One region of the Actinoplanes digitatis genome, then DNA from elsewhere that is predicted to be linked to it. Evidence: riboswitches for the same ligand, from Rfam matches in the RefSeq annotation. Region 1 holds a riboswitch; the other holds the start of a gene.
What was found. Region 1 has a riboswitch for ZMP and ZTP ahead of BJ971_RS15420 (bifunctional 5,10-methylenetetrahydrofolate dehydrogenase/5,10-methenyltetrahydrofolate cyclohydrolase). Riboswitches for the same ligand answer to the same signal wherever they lie in the genome.

Region 1 (4,181 bases):
CGGCACACCGGGCATCCCGCAAGCTGACCCGCCGCCACGTGCTCGGCCTCGCCGGTCTCGCCGCCGTCCCGCTGACGGGCCTCGCCGTGCACCGGATCCGCGCCGACCACGGGCCCGCCGCGACCGCAACCCCGCCCGGCCCGGCCGCCGCGTCCGGCGCGCCGCGGCCGAGCGCGACGGCTCCGCAGGTGGTCACCAAGGGCGGCGGCACGGTGCCGTTCCGGCCCGGCCGGACCATCCTCGGCTCGTACCTCGACCTGGAGGGCAGGTCGTTCGCCGAGAGCGTGGCCCTTCGCCGCCGGCAGACCGGGCGCGACCAGCGCATCGTGCACGTCTTCTACGACTGGACCGACACGCTGCCCGCCCGGATCGACGGCCTGCCCGCGGGCGCGACGCCGCTGGTCTCCTGGCGCGGCAGCGCGTTCACCGACATCGCCTCCGGCCGCAGCGACGACCGGATCGCCCGGGCCGCCCGGCAGCTCAAGCGGCACGGCCGGCCGGTGCTGCTGCGCTGGGGCTGGGAGATGAACGGCGACTGGTACCCGTGGGGCGCGGCCCGCAACGGCAAGGACCCGGCCGGGTACATCGAGTGCTGGCGGCGGATCCACGGCATCTTCGCCGAGGAGAAGGCGACGAACGTCTCGTGGGTGTGGAGCCCGAACTGGAACTCCGCCCCGGTCGAGGAGTGGAACACGCCCGAGGCGCTCTACCCCGGCGACCGCTACGTCGACTGGGTCGGCATCTCGGGGTACAACCTGCACCGCGAGACGCCCGACACCCTCTTCGGTCCGATCTACCGGTCCTTCTCGGCGCGGAAGCCGCTGATGATCACCGAGGTCGGCTCGGTGGACCGCGGCGGCCGGACCAAGGCCGACTGGATCACGCTCTTCGCACGGTGGGTCGAGGCACACCCGGCGGTGGGCGGCGTCGTCTGGTTCGACACCGACACCCACCCCGGGTACAAGGAGAAGTGGCGCATCGACACGGACGCCGACTCCCTCGCGGCCTTCACCGCCATGGCGAAGAGCGTCCGCTTCAGCGGCTAGCCTTCTCCGCCGCCTCGATCGCGTTGCGGAACAGCATCGCCACCGTCGTCGGGCCGACGCCGCCGACCCGCGGCGTGATCGCCCCGGCCACCGCCGAGACCTCCTCGGCCACGTCGGGCAGCAGCCGCCGGCCCTCGTAGCGCACGCCGGCGCCGATCACCGTGGCGCCCGGCCGCACGTGCTCCGGCTGGATGATCCCCGGCACGCCGACCGCGGCGATCAGGATCTCGGCACGCCGGGCGTACCGCTGCCAGTCCGGCACGCCGGTGTGCACGACCGTGACGGCCGCGTTCGCGGTCGGCCGCTTCTGCGACAGCAGCATGGCGAGCGGGCGGCCGATGGTCGCGCCGCGGCCGAGGATGACCACCTCGCGGCCCGCGACCGGGATGTCGTGGTGCGCGAGCAGCGCCTCGATGCCGGCCGGCGTGCACGGCCGCGGCCCCGGCAGCCCGACCGAGAGCCGGCCCAGGTTGAGCGGGTGCATGCCGTCGACGTCCTTGTCCGGGTCGACGGTGAGCAGCGCCGCGTCATAGTCGATGTGCGCCGGCGGCGGGTACTGGATCAGCAGCCCGTGCACGGACGGGTCCGCGTTCAGCCGGTCGATCGCCCGGTGCAGGTCGTCCTGCGTCGCGGAAGCGCCGAGGTGCTCGTGCGGCGAGACGAAGCCCAGCTCGGCGGCCTGGCGCTGCTTGATCCGGATGTAGCCGGCGCTCGCGTCGTCGTCGCCGACCAGGATGGTCGCCAGTGACGGCACGACGCCGCCCTCGCGCAGCTTCGCCGCGCGCTGCGCGACGTCGGCCAGCACCGCGTCGGCCACCGGCTTGCCGGGCAGCAGTCTTGCTTCATGGGGTACGGACATGTGCGCCTACTCCGGCGTGGGCACCCAGGCGGACGGCCCCCACGGCGAGCTCCCCGATGGTGGTCCCCATCCTCGATGCCGCCAGTCGCGTGTCCTGCTCAGTCTACGGCGCTGAGATAGAGCGTTCGATAGGCGGTGTCGTCTGCGACCCGGTAGAGGTTGACGGTCATCCGCTGCGCGCCCGGCAGGCGCAGCGCCTCGGTCCAGGTTCCGTCGGCGGCCACCGCGAGGGTGCGGGTCAGGACCACCTTTCCCGGTGCGCTGAGCACCCGGAGCGTGTACGGCTCGTCCTCGGGGAGCAGGCCCTTCGCCGAGACCTGCACGGTGCGGTTGCCCGCCCGATCGACCGGACCCGACGGCCCGGCCCACAGCGCGGTGACGGTGGTGTCGTGCGTCGTGCGCGAGGTCTCGAACGACAGCCAGCCGGCCCCGCCGAGCACCAGCACCACCAGCGCCAGCGGCAGCAACTGCCGGACCAGGCGGCGGCGCCCCGCCTTCTCCTGCTCCGCCGCGTCGAGGGCCTCCTCGACCTCGGCGATCGATATCACCACGGTGGCGTCCTGCCCGAGGCCGTGCGGCGCTCGCGCGGCCGCGCCGCCGGCGCCCGCGCGGGCCGGTGCGGCAGGCGCGGCTGGTGCGGCCGGTACGGCCGGTGGCTCCGGTGCCCGGCGCGGTGCGAGCCACGCGACGGCGAGCGCGACGAGGGTGACCCCGCCCGTGGCGACCGCCCAGGAGGCCCGGTCGATCCGCAGGCCCACGACGTGGATGGCCAGGCCGGCGAGGATCAGCACGCCCATGCTCAGCGCGGGGGTGAGCACGATGCGCTCGACCGCGGTCAGGTCACGCCGGGAGAAGACCGCGCCGAGCAGCGCCAGGCCGGGCAGCACGAAGGCGAGCAGCAGGCCGCCGGCGATCGCCGCCACCTCCGGGCCCAGCAGGACCGCGGCGACCGAGGCGACGGTCAGCGCCGCGACCACGCGGCCCAGCAGGGCGTTCACCGCTCACCCAGCCGGTAGACGCGCACCGTGCCGTTGTCGTACATCCGGTCGACGTCGGTGAGCGTGTCGAACTTGCCGAGCTGGGTGTCGGTCAGCGGCGAGGTGATCTGCCCGGAGCGCGGATCCATCTCGAAGTAGGCGCCGCTCTCCGGCAACTGGGTGCCCAGCCGCCGGTCCACCACCAGGTACTGGAGGTGCAGCTCCGTCACCAGGTCCTCCTGCTCGAGTCCCCAGGAATCGGCGTAGTACAGCGGGCCGACCTCGCGGACCGGGTCCTGGCGGCCGTAGGTCGAGGCGAGGGAGACCGAGGTCGCGTCGCCGCCGACGCGGTTGCCGGGGCCCAGGACACGGCGCTGCCACTCGGCGGCCTCCAGCCCGGGCGCGTCGACCGAGCGCTCGTAGCCGCCGGCCAGGTACGGCCCCGGCAGCAGCGAGGCGAGCGGCGGCCAGCCGCCGGCCCGCGCGCCGATCATCAGCAACGTGATCATCGCGGCCCCGGCCGCGACCCGGCTGTAGAGGTTCCAGCCGCCCGGCATGACCACGTCGATGGCCGGGGCGGCGGCGCGCCACCGGTGCCCCTCGGCGTCCCGGGCCGGGATCAGCTGCACGCCCCGGACCAGGCCGATCGCGGCCAGGATGGAGATCGGGATGTAGGTGAACGTGGAGAGCCGGCCGGCGATCTCCGGCCCGTTCTGCCCCAGGAACCGCACGCCGTTGCCGGCGAAGAAGATCAGGCCGCCGGCCACCGCGGCCCACCGCCACCAGTCCCGGTCGTGGCGCTGCACCATGTCGCGGGTGACGGCGATGTAGAGCACGGCGAGGCCGAGCAGGCCGGCGCCCTGCACCGCGAGCTGGCCCAGGGAGACCGGCGCCGACGTCGACGCCGGGTCGCTCGCGCCGGACAGGAGCTGCGACACGGTACGGGTGACCTGGTCGACCGGCTCCTCCAGGTAGCCGAGGACGTCGGTGGCGACGAGCAGGATCCAGGCCGCCACGACCGCGGCGGCGGCCGCGGGCATGATCAACGCCGACCAGCGCCGCGGCTTCTCGGTGGTCAGCTCGGCGACGGCGAGCAGCAGCAGCGTAGCCACCAGCGCGAACGCCGTCACGTGGTGGCTGACCGTGGTCAGCGCCATCGACACCACGGCGAGCCAGGCGAACTGCGGTCCACCGCTGGTACGCCACCGCCGGACCGCCCAGACCGTCAGCATGAAGAACGGCAGCGCGGCGGTCTGGTACAGGAACATCGAGTTGAAGAAGAGGTAGTGCAGGGCGGTC
Region 2 (4,181 bases), 4.7 Mb from region 1:
GAGTTCTTCCGCCGGGCCAGCGGCACCCGGGACTTCGGCAAGGAGATCGGGCTGGTCGCGCACCAGTCCGAGCGCGCGTTCGCGGGCGCGGTCACCAAGGCCGGCTTCGTGAACTTCCTGTGGCAGCCCGGGCACGACAACTGGCTGATCGACACCCGGGCACCGGCCTTCCTGCCGGCCGGCAGCCGGCCGACAGCGAGCTGGACCCGGGCGTACCAGCGCAACCGCGACGGCCTGGACGCGACCGCGACCGTGCTCGCCTTGGACGGTGACCACGCCGCGGGCTTCGTCACCCTGCCCACCGGCACTGTCGTCTACGCGAGCACCGGCCTGCCCGGCGAGGGCCGCCTCACCCTCTTCAACCTCGACATGCCCGGGGTGTCCGGCCTGTCCGGCAAGCGCGGCTTCACCACGCCGGACGGCGCCGCGGTGCTCGGCGACCAGGGCGAGGCGGGCGTCACCTTCAGCCCGCGCGACGCCCGCTGGGTGCGGATGCTCGGCCGCGAGCCCGGCACCGAGTTCGGCTACTCGATCTTCACCTTCGCCGTGCTCGACACCAGGGGCGCCGACCTGGCGCAGGGCGCGATGCCGACGGCCTCCTCCGAGGACATCTGGAATCCGGCGCGCAACGCCACCGACGGCAATCCGGAGACCCGCTGGGCGGTCGCCCGCGAGGAGCGCGGCCGGGTCGACAGCTGGCTCGCGGTCGACCTCGGCTCCGCCGTGAAGGTGGCCGGCGTGCGGATCGACTGGGAGGCCGCGTACGGCAAGGGTTTCGTGATCCAGACCTCGACCGACGGTCTGACCTGGACCGACGCGGCCGCCGTTCCCGAGACCCGGTCCGCATCCGGCTGGGTCGGCATCGACGGCCGGGCCGGCATCGTCACGCACGGCACGTCCCGCGAGATCGTGGTGAGCGCGGGCGCCGTGTCCGCGCCGGCGCCCATCATCGAGGGTTACCCGGGCGGCACGACGAACCTGGCCGCGGCCGCCGCCCGCACCCTGCCCACCGCCGAGGGCCTGCTGATCAGCGACGCCGACGGCTACCTCAGCGTCTTCAACCTCACGCCCGAACGGGTGGAGGCCGTCGTCGGCCTCCCGTCCGGCCGCCGCCTCTACCGCGGCACCCAGATCGCCCGCGGCAAGGGACTCCAGTGGGCGACGAGCCTGGCGGGCGGCACGGCGCTGGTCGAACCGCCGCGCTTCCTGCTCGACGAGCCGGCACCGGACGGCACCCGGTTCGAGGCGCGGGACTCGAACCACCTCAAGATCACCGCGCCGGGCCGGCGCCGGGTCGACCTGACGATCCGGGCCGGTTCCTGGTCCACCCGGGTGCGGCTGCGGGCCGGCCGATCCCGCAGCCTGGTCGTGCCGGGCTTCCCGGTGACGCCGACCGCCGACCTGGCCCGCGGCCGCGTCACCTTCCCGACCTCGCCGCTGCCCGCCGGCATGAACCCGCCCGCCCGCGCGGTCGACGGCGACCCCCGCACGACCTGGCGGCCGGGCGGGTCCGGCCGGATGGTGGTGGACCTCGGCGCGGTCGTCGCGGTCGCCGACACCCGCCTGACCTGGACCAGGGGGCGCCGCAGGAAGTGGCGCATCGAGGCCTCCGAAGACGGCCTGACCTACTCCGCTCTCGGCGAGCGGGCCCGCTATCTGGCGGTGGCGGTCGAGGGCTGGCGCCCCGGCGACGCGGAGCTGATCGAGTTCGCGGCGTTCTGACCGGCCCTCCGCGCCCGAAATGTGGGGCGGCGCACCGAGGCGACCTGGGCAAGCGATCGCGTGGCGCGGACGACGCCGGTATGCTGTTCGGCGGGCCGTGACTGGCGCGTTCGGATGGGCCAACCATCGTGGAGCGGCCCCGTCGTGGTGGAGACCGGTCCGCTGGACGACCCTGCCGTGCGCCTGGGCCTCTTCACCTGTGATAGGGAGGTCCGATGTCCGCACTGAATGCCGAGTCGACCGCTTTCCGTTCCGCCCTCGAGGCGGTACGCGCCGTTGAGCCCCGCATCGCCGACGCGATCGCCAAGGAGCTCACGGACCAGCGCGAGTCCCTCAAACTGATCGCGTCCGAGAACTACGCCTCTCCCGCCGTGCTGCTGGCCATGGGCAACTGGCTCAGCGACAAGTACGCGGAGGGCACCATCGGCCGCCGCTTCTACGCCGGCTGCCAGAACGTCGACACCGTCGAGACCGTCGCGGTCGAGCACGCCAAGGCCCTGTTCAACGCGCCGTACGCGTACGTGCAGCCGCACTCCGGCATCGACGCCAACCTGGTCGCGTACTGGGCGATCCTCGCCGACCGGGTCGAGGCGCCGGCGCTGGCCAAGGTGCAGAAGCGCAACGTCAACGACATGACCGACGCCGAGTGGGCCGAGCTGCGGGCCGCGTTCGGCAACCAGCGCATGCTCGGCATGTCGCTCGACGCCGGCGGGCACCTCACCCACGGCTTCCGACCCAACATCTCGGGCAAGATGTTCGACCAGCGCAGCTACGGCGTCGACCCGGCCACCGGCCAGATCGACTACGCGGCGCTGCGCGCCTCGGCCAAGGAGTTCCGGCCGCTGGTCATCGTCGGCGGCTACTCGGCGTACCCCCGCAAGGTGAACTTCCGCATCATGCGGGAGATCGCCGACGAGGTCGGCGCGACGTTCATGGTCGACATGGCGCACTTCGCGGGCCTGGTCGCCGGCAAGGTCTTCACCGGCGACTTCGACCCGATCCCGAACGCGCACATCGTCACCACGACGACGCACAAGAGCCTGCGCGGGCCCCGCGGCGGCGCGGTCTTCTGCCAGCCGGAGCTCTCCGACCAGGTCGACCGCGGCTGCCCGATGGTCCTCGGCGGCCCGCTCTCGCACGTGATGGCGGCCAAGGCGATCGCGTTCGCCGAGGCCCGCCGCCCCGAGTTCGCCGACTACGCGCAGCGCATCGTCGACAACTCCCAGGCGCTCGCGGCCGGCCTGACCAGCCGTGGCGCCACGGTCGTCAGCGGCGGCACCGACAACCACCTGGTCCTGATCGACGTCGACAAGTACGGCCTGACCGGCCGCCAGGCGGAGCAGGCGCTGCTCGACTCGGGCATCGTCACGAACCGCAACTCGATCCCGCAGGACCCGAACGGCGCCTGGTACACCTCCGGCATCCGCATCGGCACGCCGGCGCTGACCACCCGCGGCCTCGGCACGGCGGAGATGGATCAGATCGCCGAGCTCATGCACACGGTGCTGAGCAGCACGAAGGCCGGCGCGTCGAAGGCGAAGTTCAACCTGGACTCCGCGGTGTCCGACCGCATCTCGAAGCAGGCGACCGAGCTGCTCGCGGACTTCCCGCTCTACCCGAGCGTCGACCTCGGCTGATCTTCGACCATGAGGGGCCGCGTCCGCCGGGCGCGGCCCTTCGTCGTCTGACGGCCACGCGGGGAAGCGCTTCCCCAAATTCTATCGTACTGTCCTATTTGCACAGCATGCCGGTAATGATCGTCTTGCAAGTTCAAGCCTATTCGGGCACGTCGATTTCTCGTCGAACAACCGTTATCGAGACCGGGTCGAGCCCGTCGTGGCTGCCCGTAAGGCCGCTCGGGTGCCCGGTTCCGCCGGGCGCTCCCCGGCCGTCGCCTCAACGTATTCGCAGCTCGGCGCCGGTCCGGGCGACTTATCGGGCGCGCCGGTGACCGAAAGTAGGGCGGTCGTCGCGTTCGGGCGCGACCCGATTCACTTTTGGACACTCCTTTGACACATGAGCGTTACGAACCTAGCGTCCAGGACGCGGGGGAGCGCTCTCTCCGGGTTCCCCCGTCATCCCCATCGGGAGCTTTCCCCGGCTCCCACCCGGACGCGCATCCCCCGCGCCCGTACCGCCGTGTCTAGGAGACGCAATGGTCATCCCCGATCTCTCCGCCGTCCCCGAAAGACGAACCCGCACCGGATGGCGCCTGGCCGCCACCGGCGCCCTGGTCGCCGTCGTCGTCGCGGGCTTCGGCGCGGTCACCGCGCTGAGCGCCTCGGCCGCCGAGACCCTGCTGTCGCAGGGCAAGCCGGCGACCGCCTCGTCGTCGGAGAACCCCGGAGTGTTCCCGGCCACCGCCGCGGTGGACGGCGACGCCGGCACCCGCTGGTCCTCGGCCTTCGCCGACCCGCAGTGGCTACAGGTCGACCTCGGCGCCGACTCGGCCATCACCC

Region 2: another riboswitch for ZMP and ZTP. It lies ahead of BJ971_RS36590 (glycine hydroxymethyltransferase); the one in region 1 lies ahead of BJ971_RS15420 (bifunctional 5,10-methylenetetrahydrofolate dehydrogenase/5,10-methenyltetrahydrofolate cyclohydrolase).

What each region holds. Positions count from the first base shown of each region.
Region 1 is NZ_JACHNH010000001.1:3,572,429-3,576,609, forward strand. Features, by position in the region: gene BJ971_RS15415 (glycoside hydrolase family 26 protein) at 1-1,046, shown strand, start outside; gene BJ971_RS15420 (bifunctional 5,10-methylenetetrahydrofolate dehydrogenase/5,10-methenyltetrahydrofolate cyclohydrolase) at 1,036-1,905, opposite strand; ZMP/ZTP riboswitch at 1,921-2,004, opposite strand; gene BJ971_RS15425 (DUF1616 domain-containing protein) at 2,004-2,903, opposite strand; gene BJ971_RS42125 (hypothetical protein) at 2,900-4,181, opposite strand, start outside.
Region 2 is NZ_JACHNH010000001.1:8,253,900-8,258,080, reverse strand. Features, by position in the region: gene BJ971_RS36595 (discoidin domain-containing protein) at 1-1,722, shown strand, start outside; ZMP/ZTP riboswitch at 1,810-1,918, shown strand; gene BJ971_RS36590 (glycine hydroxymethyltransferase) at 1,938-3,359, shown strand; gene BJ971_RS36585 (discoidin domain-containing protein) at 3,878-4,181, shown strand, end outside.